Regions from separate parts of the Paenibacillus rhizoryzae genome, predicted to be linked through region 2. Evidence: riboswitches for the same ligand, from Rfam matches in the RefSeq annotation. Region 2 holds a riboswitch; each other region holds the start of a gene.
What was found. Region 2 has a riboswitch for cyclic di-AMP ahead of AC6ESO_RS29975 (hypothetical protein). Riboswitches for the same ligand answer to the same signal wherever they lie in the genome.

Region 1 (3,280 bases), on a different contig from region 2:
AACGGCATATCAATGGCTGGCATGTTCTATCCCCTTTTCAACTTATTCCCTTACATGTTACGTGTTCGGGACTAACCATGTAAAGAGGGATCTTTCATGCATGATCAAAGGATGGCAGGGCAAAATGAGAGCGACAGGTTACTGTACGGTAATAGAAGTACATTTTCGCTTGGAGCGGAGGGACGAAGAACATGTTCGGGATGCCTGTAACAAAGCGGGTGTTAGTGCTGCTGCTTGCCTGGACCGCATTAGTAGGCTCCTCGTCGCTCGCTGACGATGCCAACTCCTCTTCTGCCGATTTATCTCGCGTCAGCGGCGTCAGTGACCCCTTGCCTGCAGCTGAACATGAAGGACACGGGATCACTGCCGGTACCAAACACGCAGAGCCTTCTTTCAACAGCGAGCAGAGACGCAGGAAGAAGCGCAGCAGCGCCATGTCATGGGTAAAGCTTCAGCAGCAATTTCCCGGTTCTTTCGTTGTCTGGGGACCGCGAGGATCACGCCGTGTAGCACTGACTTTCGATGACGTGCCTGATCCGCGTTACACGCCACAGGTACTGGAAATTCTTGCCCGTTATAAAGTAAGAGCCACCTTCTTTGTCGTCGGCAACCGCGCGGCGAAACACCCGGCTCTTGTACGGCGCATGCGTAAAGAAGGCCATATTATAGGCAATCATTCGTATGATCATGCGGTGTTCTCGCGCATTTCCCGTTATGCCTTCGAGCAGCAAATTTGGCAAACCGATGGGATCCTGCGTCCCCTTGCCGGATACAGTCCCAAATTCATACGGCCGCCCTACGGCGAGATTACTCCGCAGCAGGTCGACTGGCTGCGCCGCAGAGGCTACATTGTCGTCAATTGGGATGTGGATTCCGTCGACTGGAAAAGTCTCGACAGCAACAGCATCCTTATCAATATCAAACGAACCCTGCAGCCCGGATCGATTATATTGCAGCATGCCGGCGGCGGGGAAGGCCAGGATTTATCGGGCACAATCGCTGCACTCCCAAGGCTCATCCGGCTGCTGCACAGCAAAGGGTACCAGATCGTAACGCTGCCTGAGCTGCTGAATAAACCTGAAGCTCGCGGTGCCCGGTCTAGATAATAACAAAACGGCAGCCCCACCGGGCTGCCGTTTTGTTTCACTATATGCTATTCAAGAATGAATACTTTCACGTATTGAAAGCCAAATGTGCTGGCTTGCTGTTGCGATTGCGGTACGAAAATATCAATACGATCGCCTTTGATGGCACTGCCAGCATCTGCCGCAATAGCCATCATGCCGCCGGCCGGAAGTCCGCCATGGTCATAGCCTGTAACATAGACCTTGCTGCCAAGCGGGATAACGTTCGGGTCAACTGCAATTGTTCCAAGCTTAAGCGGGTTACCGAAGTAGTCTACCGCGCCCCATGAGCCGTTCTCCGATGCAGCTGCTGTATACGCGCTTGCTTTCGCTTGTACAACTTCCGAATAGTTATAATTGCTGTTGCCGATCGTGATGATTTCATCTTCTCTATCCAGAGAAGTCATTTTCATCGATTTGCCTACCGCTGCTTTAGACGCTGCTTTCACAGCTTTCGGAGCGGCTTTCGCTTTCGGCGCAGCCTTAGCTTTCGGAGCTGCTTTCGCCTTAGGTGCAGCTTTCGCTTTCGCTGCCTTCTCAATCGGTGCTGCCTTCGCAGAAGTCGTCTTCACAACTTGCGAAGTCGGAATAACGATGCTAAGCCCTGCATAGATGTTGTTGGGATCAATCATCGGATTAGCTTTCAGCATTTGCTGCAAGGAAATACCGAATTGCTTGGAAAGCTCCCAGAACGTGTCGCCGTCTTTCGCACTGTACGTCGATGCTGCGCTTGCTGAGTGTGTGAGAACAGCAAAGCTGAGCGCTGCGATTACAACGCTTTTCTTCCATACTTGTTTCATCAAGTTGTATTGCCTCCTTTTGATTTACGGCTATCATCCACGGAACTGCATGTGCGGATTTATTCCGTCATCGCGATGAAGGACACACAGCTTAACAGCGTGTCATAATCTTCCTTATCGCATGCGGCCTGCGAGGTTAGTTGTCGGATTCGGATTGAGGAGTTCAACCCTACGCTTCGTGAAATAAGCGATTCACCCCAGCGCCAGATGCGCGTTCAGCACTGCATTCCAATCCAGCGGAATGTCAGGCCGGAGGGCAGTGATGCCACTCCCTAAAAGATCCCCCGTACGTTACGTTTCGGCTCGCGTAATAGAATACCATATCCGGCAAGGCGAATCCTACCGGTAAATACAGGAACAGCTTTCAAAATTACCACTTTCTAGACATTTCGCGGAAGAAAGATGCTCACCGTAGTCCCCTTCTGAGGAATGCTTGTAATGTCCATCCGTCCATGATGGCCTTCGATGATCCGATAACAGATCATGAGTCCCAGACCCGTTCCGCTGTCTTTCGTAGTAAAGAACGGCCCGCCTAGTTTAGGCAGCTGATCCTGCGGAATGCCGATCCCCTGGTCGATGATTTCGACGATCAGCTCGCATTGCTGATGCAGCTTCATATCGATCGTAATCACACCGCCGCTTGGCATGGCCTCGATCGCATTCTTGAGCACATTGACGAACACCTGCTTCAGCTGATTCTCGTCGCAGAGCAGCTCCGCTGAAGTGGCGTCCGCACGCGAGACGATCTGTACATCGCGCAGAATCGCCTGTGTTTCAAGCAGCGTCAGCACGCTTTGAATGATTTTGACCAAGTCGTGCTTTCGGAACTGGTTCGCCTGCGGCTTGGCAAGCGCCATGAATTCCTGCACGATGGAGTTGATCCGGTCCAGTTCAACCAGCATAATATCGAAGTATTCATGATACTGGTCGATCTTCGTCTTCAGAAACTTCGAGAAGCCGATCAGCGACGTTAGCGGATTGCGAATTTCGTGTGCGATACCCGCGGCCATTTGACCGGCCACCGACAGCTTCTCCGACTGAATCAGCGCTTCCTCTTCCTTCTTCCGTTCACGCATATCGCGGAACACGCTTTGCACGACAGTGCCCTTATCCAAGTAATTGCGAATACGCGTGCTGGACACCTCGACGTCGATAATCTCGCCGCCCTCCGCAATCAGCTGGCATTCCAAGAACTCGTTGGGCTCATCCGTTTCCATAATCGCCTTCACACGCGCTGCGGACCGCTCCCTGTAATCGGGATGTATGTAACGAAAGCTCATTTGTCCGGTGGAGAAATCGCTTTCCGATATATTCAGCAGTTTAAGACCTGCTTGATTGGCGAATAGAATATCGTTT
Region 2 (3,280 bases):
CTTGATGTCTTCGCACATGATGGAAATAGACTGCTTGATGGCATCTGGAACGGAGACAGCGGCGAACAAGCGGACGGTCTGCTCCGTCGTGACTGGCGTATTCATCAGTTTATATCAACCTCTCTAGTGCATGGTGCTAGCGATCTTCAATGATATAGCCTTGCCCTAATTCGATCTCCATAAACCCAGCCATGCGCCGATTTTGATAGGGAAGCGGCTCGTTGCTTCCCACGAGAATGTAATTCCTTCGATCGGATGCACTTTCAGCTGGCAAGGCAAAAGCTTGCACAGAGCGATACACTTCCTGCAGCGTCGTATAGATGGCGTTTATATGAGCATCATTTTCGCGTTTACCCATCAGATTGATGAGGATCGCGCCGTTCTCGTCCAGCTTGGCGGCAGCGAGCTCGAAGAAGCCCTGCGAAGTTAAATGCCGAGGTGTGCCCTTATCGGAGAAGGCATCAAGCACGATGAAATCAAGCGCATACGCATCCTCGTCAGCAAGAAACTCGCGGCCATCGCCAACCACCACATTATCGTCACTATAGCCAAAATACTCCTTGCTTAACGCTACCACATGCTCGTCCAGCTCTGCAACTTTAAAGCGCTTCCCCGGGCAATTCCGCGCAATCGTCCCGATGCCATGTCCGATAACGAACACACGCTGGAAGGAAGGATTACTACTGTTCATGAGGTGAATCATTGCCTGCGGGTATTCAAACAAGATACGTTCCGGCTGGTCCAAATCCATAGCGCCTTGCATGGCGCTGTTCGAGAACTGAAGGATGCGGAATCGCCCGCGCTCCTCTCCATACTCACTCGTATCGTAAACGGTTATTTCCTGCTGTCCGCTGCTTTCCCGGTGCAAAATCTGCACAATGAACCAATCTCCTTCGCCTTAGCCGGCCAGCCTTCTCCGCTATGATTACCAGCGTACCGCATCCCCGAGGAACATTCAATTGTTAATGCTTCACCATAGAAAATGCGAAAAATTGGAGCATTCTGACGGAAATCTATTGAAATTGAGTGTCTCCATTGAAAGACATCGCTTTCATAAACGGATAACGTCCGAATAGGAGAATATGGTCACATAATCAGATTTTACAATCTCGTGTAACAGGAATAAGATTTGATTCAACAACATCAAATCTTGCTTTAAACGCTGAGTCCTCGCAAGAGGAACGGGGGAACCAATTAGGAGCCGACGCATGCCAGAGCGGCTCCTTGGGGTGAATCCATAACAGGTGTTATTTGTTAAGGTAGGGTACTCTCAAGCCCGAATCCGACAGCTAACCTCGTAAGCGTATGAGAGAGAACCCCCTTCAATCGAGCTTGCAACAGCTTGTTTCTTTACGCTGTTTAAGAGGCCCGGGAGCAGAGTTTCTCTGCTCCCGGGCCTCTTTGCGTTTTCTATCATCTGCCGACAAACAATCAGGAGAGTGAGTAGTATGAAAGATTGCAAGATTAAAGCGATTGAGCTGTTTCAATTTGACGGTGAGCTCACCGATGAAAGGCTGCCCGGACATAGTGAAGACTGTATTTGCGGTTTGCTTGCGATTACCACGAATGACGGCGGAAGTGGGTTCATTGAATTCCAGCTGCACGGCTGTAACCTGAAGGGGGACATCGTGCAGTGGACGGCCATCTACCAGCGAATCAAGGGTCTGACACTAGAAGAAAGTTTGGATTATATCCATCAGAAGGAAGAATCGTGGGGAACGGAACGCGCACATTTAATGGAATCCGCATTAACAAGCTTGGCTGAGCAGCTCGATTATACAGCTAAAGGTATCACGGGCCGAAGCTGCGCATTATGGAATCGCGCGTATTTATTCGACCATTCGCAGGCCTATGTCTCATTCTAAACATCGATAACGGCGATTTTTATACTTTTTTTACACCTGGCAGCAGGTTTCTTTACCCCCTTTTTACAGCAACCCGTATTAAGATTTCACTATACCAACGAGGGGAAATGATGAGTATCCAAACAAACTTCAGGCACCCATTAATTCAAGCATAGTTTCAATCCAACAGGGGAAAATATTCTCAATTCATTACTGCAGTAACAGGGAGGTAGTAAAGAGACATGATGAATGATTTTACAATGGTCGTATTGTTTGTTGCTGCATTTGCTATATTTTGGGGATTTCTTAAGTTTTGTGAGAAAGCCTAGGGAGGTAACGCTATGATTATCGTCGGTATTATTGCAGCTGTTCTAATCTTGTACCTTGGCTTTGTATTAGTAAAACCCGAAAAATTCTAAATGGTAAGGGCGGAGGATTCATAACATGAGTATGGGGTTCATACAAGTTGCCATAACGCTTATCATCTTAATGTTGTTGGTTAAGCCGGTAGGCAGTTATTTAGTAAAAGTCTTTCAACGAGAAAAAACGGGGCTCGATCGTGTGTTCGGTCCTTTCGAACGCATGCTGTATCGCTTGATGGGCGTACGCGAAGATGAAGCAATGGGATGGAAAAAGTATATAGCAGCCGTCCTGCTTAGCAACTTCGTCATGATGATTCTTCTGTATCTTGTCCTGCGGTTTCAAAGCTTCCTGCCGCTCAATCCGGACGGGATCGGCAATATGCCGGCAGCGCAGGCATTTAATACAGCCGTATCGTTTATTACGAATACAAACTGGCAGTCGTACTCAGGTGAGAATGGACTTTCTTACTTGTCTCAATTGCTTGCCATCACGTTTCCAATGTTCACGTCGGCGGCAACCGGCTTTGCTATAGCGATTGCGTTCATACGTGGACTCATCGGCCGTCAAGATAATCTCGGTAACTTCTACGTGGATATGGTTCGCGGAATTACGCGAGTATTCTTGCCGCTCAGCTTCTTGGTCGCTTTGTTCTTCGTATTCCAAGGCATTCCGCAAACGTTCCAGGGTGCTATAGATGCGACCACGCTTGAAGGGGCTCAGCAGACGATAACCAGAGGTCTTGTAGCGACACTTGAATCCATTAAACACGTGGGTACAAACGGCGGTGGATGGTTCGGTACGAACTCTGCGCATCCGTTCGAGAATCCAACACCGCTCACAAACATGGTTGAAATTATATGCATGATGCTGCTTCCTACCGCGCTCGTGTATGCTTTCGGTCTGATGATTAAGAACAAGAAGCAGGGCTGGGCTGTATTTGGAGCTATGGGACTCATCTTCTTGGTTATGCTTACAGTCGTTTTTGTATCGGAATACAGAGGCGTTCCCGCTCTTGATGCGGCAGGCCTTCACGGAAATATGGAGGGCAAGGAAGTAAGGTTTGGCGAATCGCA
Region 3 (3,280 bases), on a different contig from region 2:
TCTACGTCATCATTTTTATAAATATGGCCTTCCCGCATCCGCTGCTGCAGCGTGTCAGGTGCCACATCAATCAGTTCAACCTCATCGGCAAGTCGCAGCATCATGTCCGGTACGGTTTCTTTCACAGCCGTCCCTGTAATCTGCTCCACCGCATCCTTCAAGCTTTCCAGATGGTGTACATTCATCGTAGCGATGACGGAAATGCCGGCATCCAAAATCTCCTGTACATCCTCGTACCGCCGTTTGTTACGGCAGCTCGGCGCGTTGGTATAAGCCAGCTCGTCAATCAGCACAACCTCCGGGTTGCGTGCGATAATGGCATCCACATCCATCTCCGAGTAAACCTTGCCGTCACATTCAATGGACTTACGAGGCACAACCTCAAGCCGTCCGGCCTGATCCTGCGTTTCCGCACGGTCATGCGTCTCCATGAGTCCAACTACAACGTCGATATCTTTGCGCAGCAAATCATTGCCCTCGCGAAGCATCATATAGGACTTACCCACTCCCGGCGCTGCGCCGACATAGACCTTGAATTTCCCGCGGCGAATCCGCTCGATCTTCTTCTCTACCTCTTGCGCGCTGAGCCTCCGGTATGGTTCGGCTGTCAGCTTCGGCGTCGCCCGTTTCGTTGGGAGCACTCGCTCGCCCTCATGATCGGCTCTGTCCGCCATGAAGAAAACGTCGATGTTGCGCATTTGTTTCAGCACGCTGCCCGCGATAGAGCCTTGTGCGATCTCCTGTGCACGCGTCTGCTTGGAATGCCCCATGACGATGCGGGTTGCATTGATCAGCATCGCGTATTTAATGAGCGCGCGCGGAATTTGTCTTCGATTGCTCACCGTAATTTCTCGGAAGCCCGCGTACACCTTCTCGGTCAGCTTCAGAATGGAGCGCTTGAAGTCATCCCGTTCCTTCGTAGGCTCCTGGCTCGAATCCACGAAGACGACAACCTCCAGGTCGCCGCTAAGACGCTTCGCGATTTGCTGGCCGCGCCGTATATAGATGGAACCATTCCAGTGATACTGCGCCGCTACCAGGATGCGTTCCGTCGCGCCGGACGGACCGATGAAGCCCTGCTCCTCGCGGTATTTCTCCAGCGACTCATTCACGCCCTCGGCCATCAGCCGCAGGGCAATCTCTCTGAGCTTGCCAAGGTTCCCGCGCTTGAGCAGCCCGGGATCTTTAATATTGTTTAAACGCCCTTCATTTAGGCGTGACAGAATCGTTTCCGGCGATGCATCGATAAGCCTTACCTCATCCGCCAATTCCAGCAGATCCGCGGATACTGTACATTCCGCCGAGATGCCTGTCAGCTTCTGCGCAAGCTCGGTTACCCCTTCGAGTTCGTATACATTCACGGTTGTGATGATACTGATACCGTGACTCAGAAGAAATTGGATGTCCTCCAGACGCGTCGGGAATTTCGCTTCCGGCCGGTTCTCGTGCGCCAGCCCGTCAACGAGCAGCACCTCCGGATTCCGTTCCAGAATCGCATCCAAATTAAGATCTTTCTTCTCCACGTCCCCCTTGTACCAATGAATGCTCGGGATCCGCTCCAAATCAGCAAGCTGCTCCACCGTTTCAGGCCGGCGCATCGTCGATACTGCGCAGATGACAACCTCAATGCCTTGCTGCTTAAGCGCTTGGCCTTCACGCAGCATATGATAGGTTTTGCCTGAGCCGCTCACGGCACCAACATAAATTTTAAGACGGCCGCGATGAATTTTGGAGATGGATAAGAGCATTTCTTCAGGGGTTTTGCGGCGGTAACCAGCCATGACAACTTCGCCTTCCTTTCTACACCTTTAAACTTACATAATCTTCGCAAACTTATTCTTCTTTGTGTCCACCTTTATTCTAATAAACAGCACAAAAAAGAAGCCTGCAGGAATTGCCTCTTTAACACAGAGGAACGCCTCTCGCGGCTTCTAGGCACAAGTTATCATCAAAGTGTCTATATGCACGAACAATCGTTGCCTCTCGTATACGCTTTCGAGGTTAGCTGACGGATTCGGGCGTGAGAGTCGCCCTACTTAAAGCATGGACCGAGCGGTCCGTTCTTCAAGATTCACCCCAGTTGAGTGGTTCCCCCGATTTCTAAACAGAAATTCAGCGCTATAGCAGAAGATTAAGCATGAATCGTATGTTACGCCTGCGCATGTCTTTTGTAAAGGAACGCCGCAAACGGTTTCGTTCTCATTTCCAGCCAACTGGCGCGAATATAACGCTTACAATGGAGTCGATCGCAAGCAGTCTCACTCTACCTCACTAATTTGCCGTTTCTCGCAAATAAGGCGAAATAGAACGGACTGCCGGCTTCTTCTCCTTAGTTATAACCGAAGCCCATCTCAATTAACCGCAATAATAGACCGATCAGGAAACCGCAAACGGCACCATTGACCCGAATCCATTGCAGGTCCTGCCCAACTTTATCTTCTATTAATTCCACCAGTTGATCATTGTCGAGGCGATCGAGGTTCTCCTTCACAAACGAGCCGATCTTCGTGTGATTCCGCTCAATGAGTCCGGCAACCTGCCCTTTCAGCCATTGCTCGGCATCCTGAACCAGTCCATGGTTGGCTTCCAGGCGATCAAGAAGCCCCTCCAGCATCGGCCATACCTTAGCTGCAAAATCCTCCGAGCGGAGGAATGTGATTCCCTTCTCGCGCAAAGATTCGAACATGCGCGTCATCTCGCCGTCCAGATCAAATGAAGCGAGAAGCTCATCGCGCAGCGCATTCAGCTGCCCTGTTTCGGCCAAACGGGTAATCAACATCTCGAGTCCTTGATGCAGATGCTTCATAATAACAGCGCGACGATCGGTGCCCTGAACCTTGAGCTCATGGATCTTCGTCAAAATAAAGGATTGCAGCATCGTGCCCAGCTTATCCTCATCCAAATAGCCGATGAACGCGTTGACCGCAAACTGCATCAGGCCGCCTAAATTCAGCCCTTTCACAAGCGTCATCGCCGCATTGCCCAGCTCGCGGCGCATCCCCTCCGTGCTCGCCCACTCTTCCGCGCGCTCCAGCAGCAAATCGAGCAGACGCTCATCTACGCCATTCTCTACCGCGTTACGCAGGAAGCCGCGAAGCGCCGCTTCCAGATCAATACGCTCCACCGCGGAGCGAATTTCCCCCGAGACAATAGGGACCAGCTTCTCCAGCTCTATCGTACGCAGCGCTCCCTCCAGGAGGTGAGGCAGACGCTCGCTGTGTACGGCTGAATGAGCCGCCTGCCGAAGGGCCGGCAGCAGCTGCTTTGCCAGCTCGATCTG

Region 1: linked by a shared signal. The riboswitch ahead of AC6ESO_RS06620 (3D domain-containing protein) and the one ahead of AC6ESO_RS29975 (hypothetical protein) in region 2 are both predicted to bind cyclic di-AMP.
Region 3: linked by a shared signal. The riboswitch ahead of AC6ESO_RS17300 (histidine kinase) and the one ahead of AC6ESO_RS29975 (hypothetical protein) in region 2 are both predicted to bind cyclic di-AMP.

Annotation. Positions count from the first base shown of each region.
Region 1 covers NZ_JCAALT010000002.1:282,100-285,379, forward strand. The annotation lists gene AC6ESO_RS06610 (alpha/beta fold hydrolase) at 1-23, opposite strand, end outside; gene AC6ESO_RS06615 (polysaccharide deacetylase family protein) at 192-1,106, shown strand; gene AC6ESO_RS06620 (3D domain-containing protein) at 1,154-1,924, opposite strand; cyclic di-AMP (ydaO/yuaA leader) riboswitch at 2,034-2,238, opposite strand; gene AC6ESO_RS06625 (ATP-binding protein) at 2,305-3,280, opposite strand, start outside.
Region 2 covers NZ_JCAALT010000020.1:31,871-35,150, reverse strand. The annotation lists gene thpR (RNA 2',3'-cyclic phosphodiesterase) at 1-105, opposite strand, end outside; gene AC6ESO_RS29980 (spermidine synthase) at 137-877, opposite strand; cyclic di-AMP (ydaO/yuaA leader) riboswitch at 1,151-1,319, shown strand; gene AC6ESO_RS29975 (hypothetical protein) at 1,449-1,865, shown strand; gene AC6ESO_RS29970 (potassium-transporting ATPase subunit F) at 2,186-2,263, shown strand; gene kdpA (potassium-transporting ATPase subunit KdpA) at 2,295-3,280, shown strand, end outside.
Region 3 covers NZ_JCAALT010000005.1:411,665-414,944, forward strand. The annotation lists gene AC6ESO_RS17300 (histidine kinase) at 1-1,781, opposite strand, end outside; cyclic di-AMP (ydaO/yuaA leader) riboswitch at 1,976-2,128, opposite strand; gene AC6ESO_RS17305 (DUF445 domain-containing protein) at 2,330-3,280, opposite strand, start outside.